3 regions of the Streptomyces sp. NPDC048637 genome follow, and region 1 is predicted to be linked to each of the others. Evidence: riboswitches for the same ligand, from Rfam matches in the RefSeq annotation. Region 1 holds a riboswitch; each other region holds the start of a gene.
What was found. Region 1 has a riboswitch for cobalamin ahead of metE (5-methyltetrahydropteroyltriglutamate--homocysteine S-methyltransferase). Riboswitches for the same ligand answer to the same signal wherever they lie in the genome.
Positions count from the first base shown of each region.

Region 2: it holds a riboswitch for cobalamin, as region 1 does, so the genes downstream of both, AB0C46_RS31875 (prenyltransferase/squalene oxidase repeat-containing protein) here and metE (5-methyltetrahydropteroyltriglutamate--homocysteine S-methyltransferase) in region 1, are expected to answer to the same signal.
Region 3: it holds a riboswitch for cobalamin, as region 1 does, so the genes downstream of both, AB0C46_RS28095 (ABC transporter substrate-binding protein) here and metE (5-methyltetrahydropteroyltriglutamate--homocysteine S-methyltransferase) in region 1, are expected to answer to the same signal.

Region 1 covers NZ_JBEZHQ010000043.1:9,391-13,409, forward strand. Annotated here, with positions in the region: gene AB0C46_RS34530 (hypothetical protein) at 1-131, shown strand, start outside; gene metE (5-methyltetrahydropteroyltriglutamate--homocysteine S-methyltransferase) at 468-2,786, opposite strand; cobalamin riboswitch at 2,952-3,179, opposite strand; gene AB0C46_RS34540 (3-hydroxybutyryl-CoA dehydrogenase) at 3,354-4,019, opposite strand, start outside.
Region 2 covers NZ_JBEZHQ010000036.1:11,254-15,272, forward strand. Annotated here, with positions in the region: gene AB0C46_RS31865 (CbiQ family ECF transporter T component) at 1-492, opposite strand, end outside; gene AB0C46_RS31870 (SCO2322 family protein) at 489-1,175, opposite strand; gene AB0C46_RS31875 (prenyltransferase/squalene oxidase repeat-containing protein) at 1,175-2,479, opposite strand; cobalamin riboswitch at 2,650-2,811, opposite strand; gene AB0C46_RS31880 (MBL fold metallo-hydrolase) at 3,153-4,019, opposite strand, start outside.
Region 3 covers NZ_JBEZHQ010000027.1:4,088-8,106, reverse strand. Annotated here, with positions in the region: gene AB0C46_RS28105 (serine protease) at 1-342, opposite strand, end outside; gene AB0C46_RS28100 (hypothetical protein) at 678-1,418, shown strand; cobalamin riboswitch at 1,771-1,952, shown strand; gene AB0C46_RS28095 (ABC transporter substrate-binding protein) at 1,994-3,013, shown strand; gene AB0C46_RS28090 (iron ABC transporter permease) at 3,010-4,019, shown strand, end outside.

The DNA.
Region 1 (4,019 bases):
AGACCGGGGACGAGGCGGAGGCCCGCTGGGTCTACGCGTGCCTCGACGCTCTGCAGATGTTCGATCACGAGGACGACGCACAGCTGCGCCTGGAACCCCTGCTCCGGCAGTGCGTGGAACTCGGCGAGTGACACCGTCCGGTCGGTCCCGCGCCCTGTCCTCCGCACCGCGGCCCGCGGAGCGGAGGACAGGGCGGGGCCGTGTACCGGGAAGATCTCCCTGATCTCTACGAGCCGCTGGTCTTCATTCTATGAGCGGGGTGGGGAGTTCGTCATACGCTGCTCGGCAAGGCCGCGAACAGATCATCTGTCACCCGAGCCTGCTGGGGCTGGTTCCCGCGCGCGCCGGCCGAGCCGGCGCACAGTGGCCGGCGTGCTCACGGCTGGGGCCGCACGTGTGTGCCGGCTGGACATCCCCAGACGGCCGGGAGGCCGCAGTGGCGCTTCCTCCCGGCCGTAGGAACGGGATCAGGAGCCGGGCAGCTCCGTGCGGACGGTGTGGGCCGCTGTGACCAGGTTTTCCAGTGAGGTGCGGGTCTCGGGCCAGCCGCGGGTCTTCAGGCCGCAGTCCGGGTTGACCCAGAGGCGTTCGGCGGGGATGGCCTCAAGTCCCTTGCGCAGCAGGGCAGCTGCCTCGTCGGCGCTCGGGACGCGTGGGGAGTGGATGTCGTAGACACCGGGGCCGGCCTCGCGCGGGTAGCCGTGTGCGGCCAGTTCCCGGGCGACCTGCATGTGGGAGCGGGCGGCCTCCAGGCTGATGACGTCCGCGTCGAGGTCGTCGATGGCCTGGACGATGTCGCCGAATTCGGCGTAGCACATGTGGGTGTGGACCTGGGTGCGGTCCTGTACGCCGCTGGTGGTGAGGCGGAATGCCTCGGTGGCCCAGGCCAGGTAGGTGGTGTGGTCGGCGGCGCGCAGGGGCAGCGTCTCGCGCAGGGCGGGTTCGTCGACCTGGATGACCGAAGTGCCCGCCGTCTCCAGGTCGTTCACCTCGTCGCGCAGGGCGAGTGCCACCTGGCGGGCGGTGTCGCCGAGCGGCTGGTCGTCGCGGACGAAGGACCAGGCGAGCATGGTGACCGGGCCGGTGAGCATGCCCTTGACGGGGCGGTCGGTCTGCGACTGGGCGTAGGAGGTCCAGCGGACGGTCATCGGATCGGGGCGGGAGATGTCGCCGGCCAGGACCGGCGGGCGGACGTAGCGGGTGCCGTAGGACTGGACCCAGCCGTGCTGGGTGGCCAGGTAGCCGGTGAGCTGCTCGGCGAAGTACTGCACCATGTCGTTGCGCTCGGGCTCGCCGTGCACCAGGACGTCGATGCCGGCCTTCTCCTGGAAGGCGAGGACGTCGCGGATCTCGGCCGCGATGCGGTCGTTGTATCCCGCGGTGTCGATCCGTCCCGCGCGCAGGTCGGCGCGGGCGGTCCGCAGCGCGGCGGTCTGGGGGAAGGAGCCGATGGTGGTGGTCGGCAGCAGCGGCAGCCCGAGGTGGGCACGCTGGGCCGTCGTGCGCTCGGCGTACGGCGACCGGCGGCGGCCGTCGGCGTCGGTGACGGCGGCGGCACGGGCGCGCACGGCCGGGTCGTGGGTGAGGGCGGAGTTCGCCCGGGAGGCCAGGTCGGCGCGGTTCGCGGCGAGTTCGGCGGCGATGGTGTCGGTGCCCTGTGCCAGGCCCCGTGCCAGCGTCACCAGTTCCGCGGTCTTCTGCTTGGCGAAGGCCAGCCAGCGGGCGATCTGCGGGTCGATATCACGCTCGACGACGGCGTCCAGCGGCACGTGCAGGAGCGAGCAGGACGCGGCCACATCGACCCGGTCGGCGAGGCCGAGCAGGGTGCCGAGGGTGGACAGCGACTTCTCCAGATCGTTGATCCAGATGTTGCGGCCGTTGACCACGCCCGCGACCAGGCGCTTGCCCGGCAGTCCGCCGACGGCCGCCAGGGCATCGAGGTTGGCCGCGGCCGCGTCGGTGAAGTCGAGCGCCAGACCGTCCACCGGGGCCTTGGCCAGGACGGGCAGGGCGTCGCCGAGCCGGTCGAAGTACGAGGCGACCAGGAGCTTCGGGCGGTCGGTGAGGGCGCCCAGGTCGCGATAGGCGCGGGCGGCGGCGTTGAGTTCGGCCGGGGTGCGGTCCTGGACGAGGGCGGGCTCGTCGAGCTGTACCCAGTCGGCGCCGGCGGCGCGCAGGTCGGCGAGGACCTCGGCGTAGACGGGCAGCAGCCGGTCGAGGAGGGTCAGCGGCTCGAAGTCGGCGGCCACGCCGGGAGCGGGCTTCGACAGCAGGAGGTAGGTGACCGGGCCGACGAGCACCGGCCGGGCGGTGAGACCGAGGGTGAGGGCTTCCTTGAGCTCGGTGACCTGCTTGGTGGAGTCGGCGGTGAAGACGGTGTGCGGGCCCAACTCCGGGACCAGATAGTGGTAGTTGGTGTCGAACCACTTGGTCATCTCCAGCGGCGCCACGTCCTGCGTGCCGCGGGCCATCGCGAAGTAGCCGTCGAGGGCGTCGGCCGCGACGGCCTCGCGGTGGCGGTCCGGGACAGCACCGACCATGACGCTGGTGTCCAGCACGTGGTCGTAGTACGAGAAGTCACCGGTCGGCACCTCGTGGAGGCCGGCGTCGGCCAGTTGCCGCCAGTGGGAGCGGCGCAGGGTCAGGGCGGTGTCCTTGAGGGCTTCGGCGGTGACCTTGCCCTTCCAGTAGCCCTCGATGGCCTTCTTCAGTTCCCGGTTCTGGCCCTGGCGGGGGTAGCCGTACACGGTGGCCCGTGCTGCCGCGGCTGCGGGCTTTGCTGTCACGGAATTCTCCTTCGCGAATACGTGTCCTGAGAGTCCCGGGGGCGGAACGAGGTACGCGAAGGGGTGACGGACCCGACGGAAGCACGGTGCGTCTGTGAGGCACATGTCCGCCTGGTACGTACGCCGACCCGCCCTCGAGGTCACCGGGATATCCGTCCACACATGGGGTGCGCACGGGCAACGGGCAGGTCTTCGGACTCGTGGGCGCGCCTGCCGGAGTCTTCCGGCGGGCCCCTACTGGCCGTCGCTTCCCGGATCCGCGGTCGGATCCAGTGCGTATGACGGCGGTCGTTCCCACTCACCGCTGCGGGGCAGTCCCGGATTCTCACCGGGTTCCCTCTTACGACGCGGCCCGTCTGGCGGACGGGGCGAACCAATTGCCCGGCCAGCCTAGAGGGTGGCGGCAAACGCGGACACCCCTGCTCACATTCCGGACGAGGAGGTGAGACTCCGGCGGGGTGCGGTCCATGGCACGGCGGGGCGCGGAACGGCATCGGCAATCCGTTCCGCGCCCCGTACCGCACCACCTGCCGGGGCCCCTCAGCCCCGGCAGCGACCCAGGGACCCTCAGCCCCGGTCGTAGGTGTGGAACCCGCGCCCGGTCTTGCGGCCGAGCAGTCCCGCCTCCACCATCCGCTGGAGCAGCGGCGGTGGTGCGTAGAGGGGTTCCTTGAACTCGTCGTAGAGGGACCGGGCGATGGAGGCCACGGTGTCCAGCCCGATCAGGTCGGCGAGTTTGAGCGGGCCCATGGGGTGGGCGCAGCCCAGCTCCATGCCCGCGTCCACATCGGCGGCCGTGGCGAAGCCGGACTCGGCCATCCGGATCGCCGACAGGAGGTAGGGGATGAGCAGGGCGTTGACGACGAAGCCGGCCCGGTCCTGGGACCGTACGACCGTCTTGGCCAGGGTGCCGGTGATGAATCGCTCGGCGGCGGCGACCGTCGCCGGCGTGGTGTGCAGGGAGGTGACGACCTCGACGAGCGGCAGTACCGGTACGGGGTTGAAGAAGTGCAGCCCGAGGACGCGGTCCGCGCGGTGGGTGGCCATGCCGAGGCGCATGACGGGGAGGGCCGAGGTGTTGGTCGCCAGGATGGCCTCCTCGTCTTCGACGATCTTGTCGAGGGCTGTGAAAACGTCCGTCTTTGCGGCGGGGTTCTCGACGATGGCCTCGATGACGAGCTGGCGGTCCGCGAGGTCGTCGAGGCTGCCGGTGAAGACCATCCGGGTCAGGGC
Region 2 (4,019 bases), on a different contig from region 1:
GACGACCACCGCGACGCCCGCTTCGTAGAGCGCACCGGGCAGGGACTTCAGGAGCCGGGCGGGGTTGGCGAGCGCATTGGCGGCGCCCACACAGATGAGGAGGGTGGCCAGTTTCAGCCCGTCGTACAGGGCGAAGACCATGCCCTCCGCGGTGACCCGGCCACCGATCCGGACGCCCTTCGCCCAGTCCGGCAGCGGCACTTCGGGCAAGGTGACGAGGGTGTGCGTACCGGGAATCGGCGAGCCGAGGAAGAAGGCGAAGACCAGCCGGATGGCGATCACGACCAGCCCGAGTTTGACGAACGCGCCGTACGAGCGGGCCCACGGCGCGTCCGTGCGGCGCGCCGCGACGACATACCCGGCCACGCCCACCAGCAGCCCCAGCAGCAGCGGATCGGTGGTGCGGGAGGCCGCGGTGGCCAGGCCCAGCGCCCACAGCCACCAGGCGCCGGAGTGCAGCGCGGTGGTGCGGGTCGCCTGCGGGGCGCTCATCCGCGTCGGCGGCGTGCCTGCCACACCGCTGCCGCACCCAGGAGGACGACGGCCGCGACCCCGCCGAGCAGCCCGGCGGACGGCCCGCCGTCCCCGCTCCCGTCGCCCCCGCCGTTCGCGCCGTCACGGTCCCCCGCCGCCCCCGCGGACGGCGCAGCGGAGGCCCCGGCCCCCTTCGACCCGTTCACGGCCTCCGCGCACCCCGCCTTCGGATAGCCGGCGATGGCACACAGCAAGGCGTTGGCGTCGTAGCGCAGCGGCCGGGCGACCGCCGCCAGCGCCTCGCCCGCCGAGGCGTCCTCGGACACCTGGGCACACTCCGACCTGGCCTTCGGCGGCCGCTCGCCGCCGGGCGCGTCCGCCGCGGTGCCGAAGTCCAGGACGATGCCGATCCGCTTGCGGCCGTCCTTGGCGGGGGTGTCGCGGCAGATCGCATCGAAGCCGGCGGCCGTGCGCGGCTTGCCGGCCGCGGCGGAGTCTGCGCCGACGGTGAAGCGGAAGCCCTCGACCGCGCCGTCGGCCGGCCGCAGGGTGGCCGGCCCCTGGGTGGCATACGTCCAGGAGCCGCCCTTGCTGTCCCAGAACGACCAGTAGCGATACTCCTGCCCCTGCGCGGGCCCGGCGGCCAGGCCGGTGACCGTACCGGCCAGCAGCACGGCGCCGGCGATCCTGGTACGCCGCATCAGAGCTGGTTCTTCTTACGGTTGCTCAGCAGGAACCCGATGCCGGCGCCGATGGCGAGGCCGACGCCGATGACCCACCACACGCTGATGCTGCCGCCGTCCGTGGAGTCCTCGGCGTCCTCGGTGTCCTTTTGCGGTGCGGCGGCCGGCTTGGGGCCGGTGGCGTTGAGCGCGGCCACCAGGTCGGTGCCGCCGAAGGAGCGGGGGTCGGTGCCGGTGGCATGCGCGGCCAGCACCAGCTGGGCGTACGCGGCGGGGCCGCTCTGCCCGGCCCAGTCCGCTGCGTTCTTCTCCAGCCACTTCAGCGGCTTCGCGGCGGCGGCACCGTGCCCGCCGGCCGCCAGCGCCACCACGGCGTCGGCGGTGTTGCCGACGTCGGGCTGCTTCTCGGCGCCCGGCATCGCGGAGAGCAGATGCTGCCCGTTCTTGTCGAGCTGGGCGACGAGGTAGGCGCCGCCGCCCTCCGCTGCCTGTGCCGGATCGCCCTTGCCCGCCTTCTCGCTCCCGTCCTTGCAGTTCAGCGGCTTGACCGGGGTCTCTTCCCGGTGATCGGCGGGCGCGACGACAAAGCCCTTGCCGCGGGCTCCGGTCGCGGCGGCCGCCGTGGCGTCGGCGTTCGGGGCGGCGCCCTTGAGCTGGAAGGTGAACGCGCCGCGCTCGCCCTCCTTCGCGTCGCAGCCCAGCTGGAAGGTGAGCAGCCCGTCGTAGGGGGTCTTGCCGCCCTTCTTCGACGTCACCGACTGCGGCTTCTCACCCGCCGCCGCGAGGGCGCCGATGACCACGGACGTGGAGTTGGCGTCGCTGGCCGAACCGGCCATCGAACTCCAGCCGCCGTCCTCGTTCTGCACCGATTTCAGCCAGTCCACGGCCTTCTTCACGGCGTCACCGTGCCCGCCGAGCGCGGCCAGCGCCTGCACCGCGGCGGCCGTCTGGTTGGTGTCCCGCATGGTCTTGCTGTCGCAGGGCTTGCCGGGCTCGGCGCGGAAGGCGGTGAACGAGCCGTCGGCGCACTGCTGCCCGACCAGCCAGCGCACGGCGGGCGCCGCGGGCCGCAGCCCCACCGTGTCCTGTGCCAGCAGCGCGAGCGACTGCCGCCAGACCCCGTCGTACTGCGGGTCCTTGGTGCCGTACAGGCCGTCCGGCAGCTTCTTGGGGGACGCGGACGGGGAGTCGGCGTACGCGGCGGGGGCAGCGGCCGCGCCCAGCACCGCCGCGGCAGCCAGCGCCGTGGCGGCGCGGCGCGCCAGGAGGGCGACGGGGTGCGTCAGGGGGGCCTGGTGAGCCATGGAAGCCATGGGGGCCATCGGGTCGGTGCCTCTCGGGTCGGGTCGTGGCGATGTACGCAGCCACGCTCGGCCGGCCACCCGCGCGCCGATCCCCTTGGATCGCGGACGCGGTGGCACCGGGCTCAGCTCCGTATACCTCGACGGTGCCGCGCACCGGCCGTCCGTGTGGCGGACGGTTCCGGTGGCGGGAGCCTTGGTCGTGCCCTCTCGGGTGCTCCGGCTCGTACGGCCGTCCCTGCCGGGTCAGCCGGCGCGGTACGGACGGGCCGTCCTCACGGTTGCGGGTCAGCGCCGGATTTCCACCGGCTTCCCCCGATCGGGTACGGATGAAGTTGTCCCGCACACCTTAACCGGCACCCGGCGGGCGCTCGCTCGCACGTACGAGCCGACCGAACCAGACGCGAGCCGGGCGGAGCCGCGCACGAGCTGGGCGGACGGGATCCGGGCACAAGCCGGGCACGCAGGCCGGGCGCGAGCCAGTCACGGGCCGGGCGAACGGATCCGGGCGAACGGAGCCGGGCGCGAGCCAGTCACGGGCCGAGCGCACGGAGGCTGGGCGCCGAACCGGCCATGCGCCGAACCGGCCGGGCGCCGGGTACACGTCAACCAGCCCGCTCGTCCCCCCTCCCCCTCCCCCTCCCACCCCGCATCGCCGCGGAATTCGCCACAGAACGCGAGGACGAGACGACCGCTACCCCACCGCCTGGTACCTCACCGGATCGGAGCCCGGCACCCGCTCCGCATGCCCCAGCTTCACCAGACGGCGCAGATGGGCCTCGGCCTCCGAGACAGCGATGTTGCGGGAGCCGTACGGGATCTGCTCCCAGGGGCGGTTCCACTCCATGGCCACGGCGAGCTGCCAGACGGTGCGCGGTTCCTGGAGCAGGGTTCGCAGCCGGGCCAGCCGCTCCTCGTGGTGGGTGATCAGCTCGCGCACCCGGCCGCCGGCGTCGGCGAAGGCGTGCTGGTGCGCGGGCAGTACCTCGGCGGGGGCGAGCCGGCCGACGCGTTCGAGGGAGTCGAGGTAGTCGCCCAGCGGGTCGGTGCCCTCCTGCAAGCTCGCCATGTCGTGCGGGCCGGGAGGACCTCCCTCGTCGTCCGGGGCCTGGTACCGGCCGATGTGCGGGGTGATGCCGGGCAGGAGGTGGTCGCCGGAGAACAGCCGGCCGAAGCCGGGGGCCCGCGCCGAGGGATGTTCCTCCTCCAGGTGGAGGCACACATGCCCGGGGGTGTGACCGGGCGTCCAGATGGCGCGCACCCGGCGCCCCGGCAGGTCGAGCAGCGCGCCGGGTTCGATGCCGCGGTCCGGCAGTGCGGCCCGCCGGCCGGGCAGTTTCCGGCCGCCTCCGGTGGCGCGTGCCGTGCGCAGGGGCGCCAGATGGTCGTCCGGTGCGCCCGCGGCCGCGAGCTTGGTGAGCAGGTAGTCGAGCCACTGGCCGGGTTCGGCCGCGCGTGTGCGGCGGACCACCGCGGTGTCGGCGGCGTGCATCGCGATCCAGGCGCCGGAGGCCTCCCGGACCTTGGCGGACAGACCGTGGTGGTCGGGGTGGTGGTGGGT
Region 3 (4,019 bases), on a different contig from region 1:
GTCGGCCTTGGGATGGATCCACAGCTTCGCCACCTTGCGGACGGTGCCCTTGCGGGTGTCCCGCAGGTCTTCCCGCCCGCCCACCACACGAACGCCCTCGATGGTGGCCGGGCTCACGCAGTGGGACGCGGTCAGCACCTTGCGCGGCGCGACCAGCGTGCCCGCGCACTCCGCTTCCTTCACGTCCTGCGACGTCAGAGCGACCGTCCAGGGATATTTCTTGATCTCGGCGCGGTCTCCCCCGACGACCGCGGCGGCGGGCGGGGTGGCTGACACCACCAGCGCCGCCCCCGCCAGGACCGCGCCCGCCACGATGCCGTGGCGCCTTCTCGCTTTGCTCATGGAGCCTCCATTGGCGATCGAACAAAGTCGCCCATGGAGAGGCTGTGGAGGGCAGCGCGGTTGCCTGACACGGCGGACGGGCCACGCATGGCGAGAACTGCCCGCCGGACAACGGCCGTTGACCGATCAAGGGCCGCCGACGAACAAGATCACATGGGCGTGCCCGTCGAGTGCCACCCCGCACCCCACTCCCCCGCACCGCACTCCCCTGCACCGCATGACTCTTGCTGTGTAAGATAGTGCGCCATGGAGGAGGCATCCGCTCCACGCGCCCAGTGGCTCAGCTGCGTGCTGGGCATGTGCCGATCCCCAGTCACCCACACCGCGGAGAAACCATGACGCCGACTGTCGAAACCGTGATCCCCCAGGCCATGGCGACATGGCGCCGCCTCGGGGTCGATGAGGACACAGCCGCCGAGATGGCCGAGGATCTGGCCGCCGACCTGACCGCCGCAGCACACGACGGCCGGGACGCCGGTGCGGTCATCGGGGACGACGTGGACGCGCTCGCCACCTCCTGGGCGGTCGAGCGCGGACTGCCGCCCCTGCACTGGCGCGTGAAGGAAACCGCGGTCGCCGCGGCCGGAGGAGCCTTCGTGCCGGCCATCCTCGCGCTGGTGTTCTGCTTCCTGTCGTGGGATCACACCTTCGACCCCTGCGCGAGCTGGGCCGAACCTGGCGGAGGGACGCCGGGCACCTGCCGCAGCACCCTCGAATCCCCCTGGATGTGGGCCGGCTGGGCCGGCTGGGCCGGCTGCGCGCTCCTCGCCTTCTTCATGATCCGGCGCACCGTGAGCGTGACGCTCCAGCACCATCTCGCCCCCGCGCGCGAGGCGACCCTGCGGGCCCTGCCCAAGGCCCTGCCCGTCATCATCGTGGCAGGGGCCCTGGTGGGCGGGGGGATCGGCCTGCTGGGCGAGCCCGTACTGGGGTATTTCGCCATCCTGGCCCTGCCGGTCGCGCTGGTCGGCATGCTCGGCACCGTCGCAGCGGGAGCTGCCCTGCTCCGGCACCGGACCTGCCCGACGAAGGAATTCCCGGCGCAGCAGCCAAGGCCCGGACGCCGCCACCTTTGACTCGTCGGTGTTGAAGAAGCTGCTGACGGACGGGTGGCCCGCACGGTCGGCATGGACGAGCCGGCCGTCCCTCCGCACGCTGCAACGGCCCCAGATACGGATCTCGGGGTTGGCGCCGAGTTCACTCGTCGGCAGCTCCACAACCGTCGAGAACACGTTGGCCTCCGTGTTCGAGTCCACACCGGTCCACGGCGAAGGGCCGCCGAGATGAGGCGCGGTGATATCGATCGGATTCAGGGCTTGCCGGCCTTCCCGGTGCACGCAGATTCCCCACGCTGCGTTATCGGCAACAACAAGACAACGACCGGGTCACTCTGGCCGTCCGCCTCGCGCCCTTTTGTCCGCGACTCAAGGAAACGTAATATCACCTGGTCATCATCGCGACGGGAGACAGGAAGCCGGTGAGAATCCGGCACGGTCCCGCCACTGTGACCGGGGAGTGGACCCTCGACAACGCCACTGCGCGCAGCGCGGGAAGGCGGGGGGAACGTCGATCCGGGAGTCAGGAAACTGGCCTGTCGCGGGCCCGTTCCGAGGAGCGCGGACTCCCCAGGAGGCTTTACGTGTACGACCGCATGCCCCGTCCCTCTTTCTCTCCCCCGTCTGCTCCGCTCCGCCGCGCCCTGTGCGCCGCCGCTGCGGCCGCCGCCCTGCTGTCCGGCTGTGGCACGACCTCGGGCAGCCCCGGAGACGGGAAGCCCGCCGCCTCCCCGGCGAAGGGCTTCCCGGTCACGATCGACAACTGCGGTACCCGTACGACCTACAAGAGGCCGCCGGCAAGGGCGGTCACCATCCATCAGCACCCGGCCGAGCTGATGCTCGCGCTCGGGCTCAAGGAGCGGATGGCCGGAACGTCCTTCCCTGACTCGGCCGTCCTTCCTCAGCTCAAAAAGGACTTCAACTCCCTGCCGGAGCTGGCGAAGAAGGAACCGTCGTTCGAGACCGTCCTGGAGAAGGAGCCGGACTTCGTCTACGGCGGCTACGGCAGCGCGTTCGCCGAGAACGAGGGCCGCTCCCGCAAGGCGTTCACCGACGCCGGTATCGACACCTACCTCAACCGCGAGTACTGCGGCAAGAAGCAGGTGTCCGTGACGGACATCTACGCCGAGATCCGCACCATCGGCACGATCTTCGGCGTACCGGAGCGGGCCGACAAGCTGGTCGCCGACCTCCAGGGGCGGATCGCCAAGACGGAAAAGGCGGTCAAGGGCGCACCGGCCGTGCCGGTGTTCGTGTACGACAGCGGCGACAAGACGGCGTTCACCCCGGGCGGCAAGAGCCTCGGCACCGAGCTCATCCGGCTCGCCGGCGGACGGAACATGTTCGCGGACCTGGACGACGTCTTCGGTGACGCGTCCTGGGAGCAGGTCGTCGCCCGCAAGCCCGAGGTGATCGCGATCTATGACTACGCGGGCACCGGAAGCGTCGAGCAGAAGAAGAAGTTCCTGCTCTCGCAGCCCGCCCTCGCCGACGTCCCCGCCGTGAAGAACAAGCGGTTCGTCGTGCTGCCGCTGACCGCCACGCTGGTCGGTGTCCGAGCGCCGTACGCGGTCGAGGACCTGGCCCGCGGGCTGCACCCGGAGAGGTTCCGGTGACGGCCCCTGCACAGACCGCTCCCCCCACCACTCCGGTCGCAGGCGGCAGCGGCGGTGCGGACCGGCCGCGCCGATGGTCCTTCGCCGTCGCCCTCGCCGTCCTCGGTGCTCTGCTGCTGCTGTCCGTCACGGCGGGGATGGCCATCGGGTCGGTGCAGGTGCCGCCCGGTGAGGTGTGGGGCATCGTGACGCACGCGCTGGGCGCCGACTGGTCGGAGCCGGTCTGGTCCAAGGCGCGCGAGACGATCGTGCTGGAGGTACGGGCACCACGGGTGCTGCTCGGGGCGGTGACGGGTGCGGGGCTCGCTGTGGTGGGCGCCGCCATGCAGGCGCTGGTGCGCAACCCGCTGGCGGAGCCGTATCTGCTGGGGGTTTCCTCGGGTGCGTCCCTGGGCGCCGTCATGGTGATCGTCTTCGGGGTGACCCTGTTCGGGCCGGTGTCGCTGTCGGCCGCCGCGTTCGCCGGGGCGCTGCTGACGCTCCTCCTCGTGTACTCGACGGCCCGCGCGGGCGGGCGCATCACGTCCGCGCGGCTGGTGCTTTCGGGGGTGGCGGTCGCGGCCGTCCTCACCGCGGTGATGGACCTGTTGCTGCTGACCACCGACCGGGGCAACGAGGCGCGAGCGGTCCTCGCCTGGACCCTGGGGGGTCTCGGCGGCGCGCAGTGGGACACGCTGTGGCTGCCGGGCGCGGCGCTGCTGCTGGGCATCGTCGTCCTGCTGGTCCAGGCCCGGTTTCTGAACCTGTTGCTGGCGGGCGAGGAGGCGGCCACGACGATGGGGCTGGACGTGGCCCGGTTCCGGGCCCGGATGTTCGTCCTGCTCTCCCTCGTCACCGGAGTGCTGGTGGCGGCGGCCGGGCCGATCGGCTTCGTCGGGCTGATGCTGCCGCACATCGTGCGGCTGTTCGTGGGCGGTGACCACCGCCGTGTGCTGCCGACGGCCGCGCTGGCCGGAGCGGTGTTCCTGATCTGGGCCGACGTCGCGGCACGGACGGTCGCCGCCCC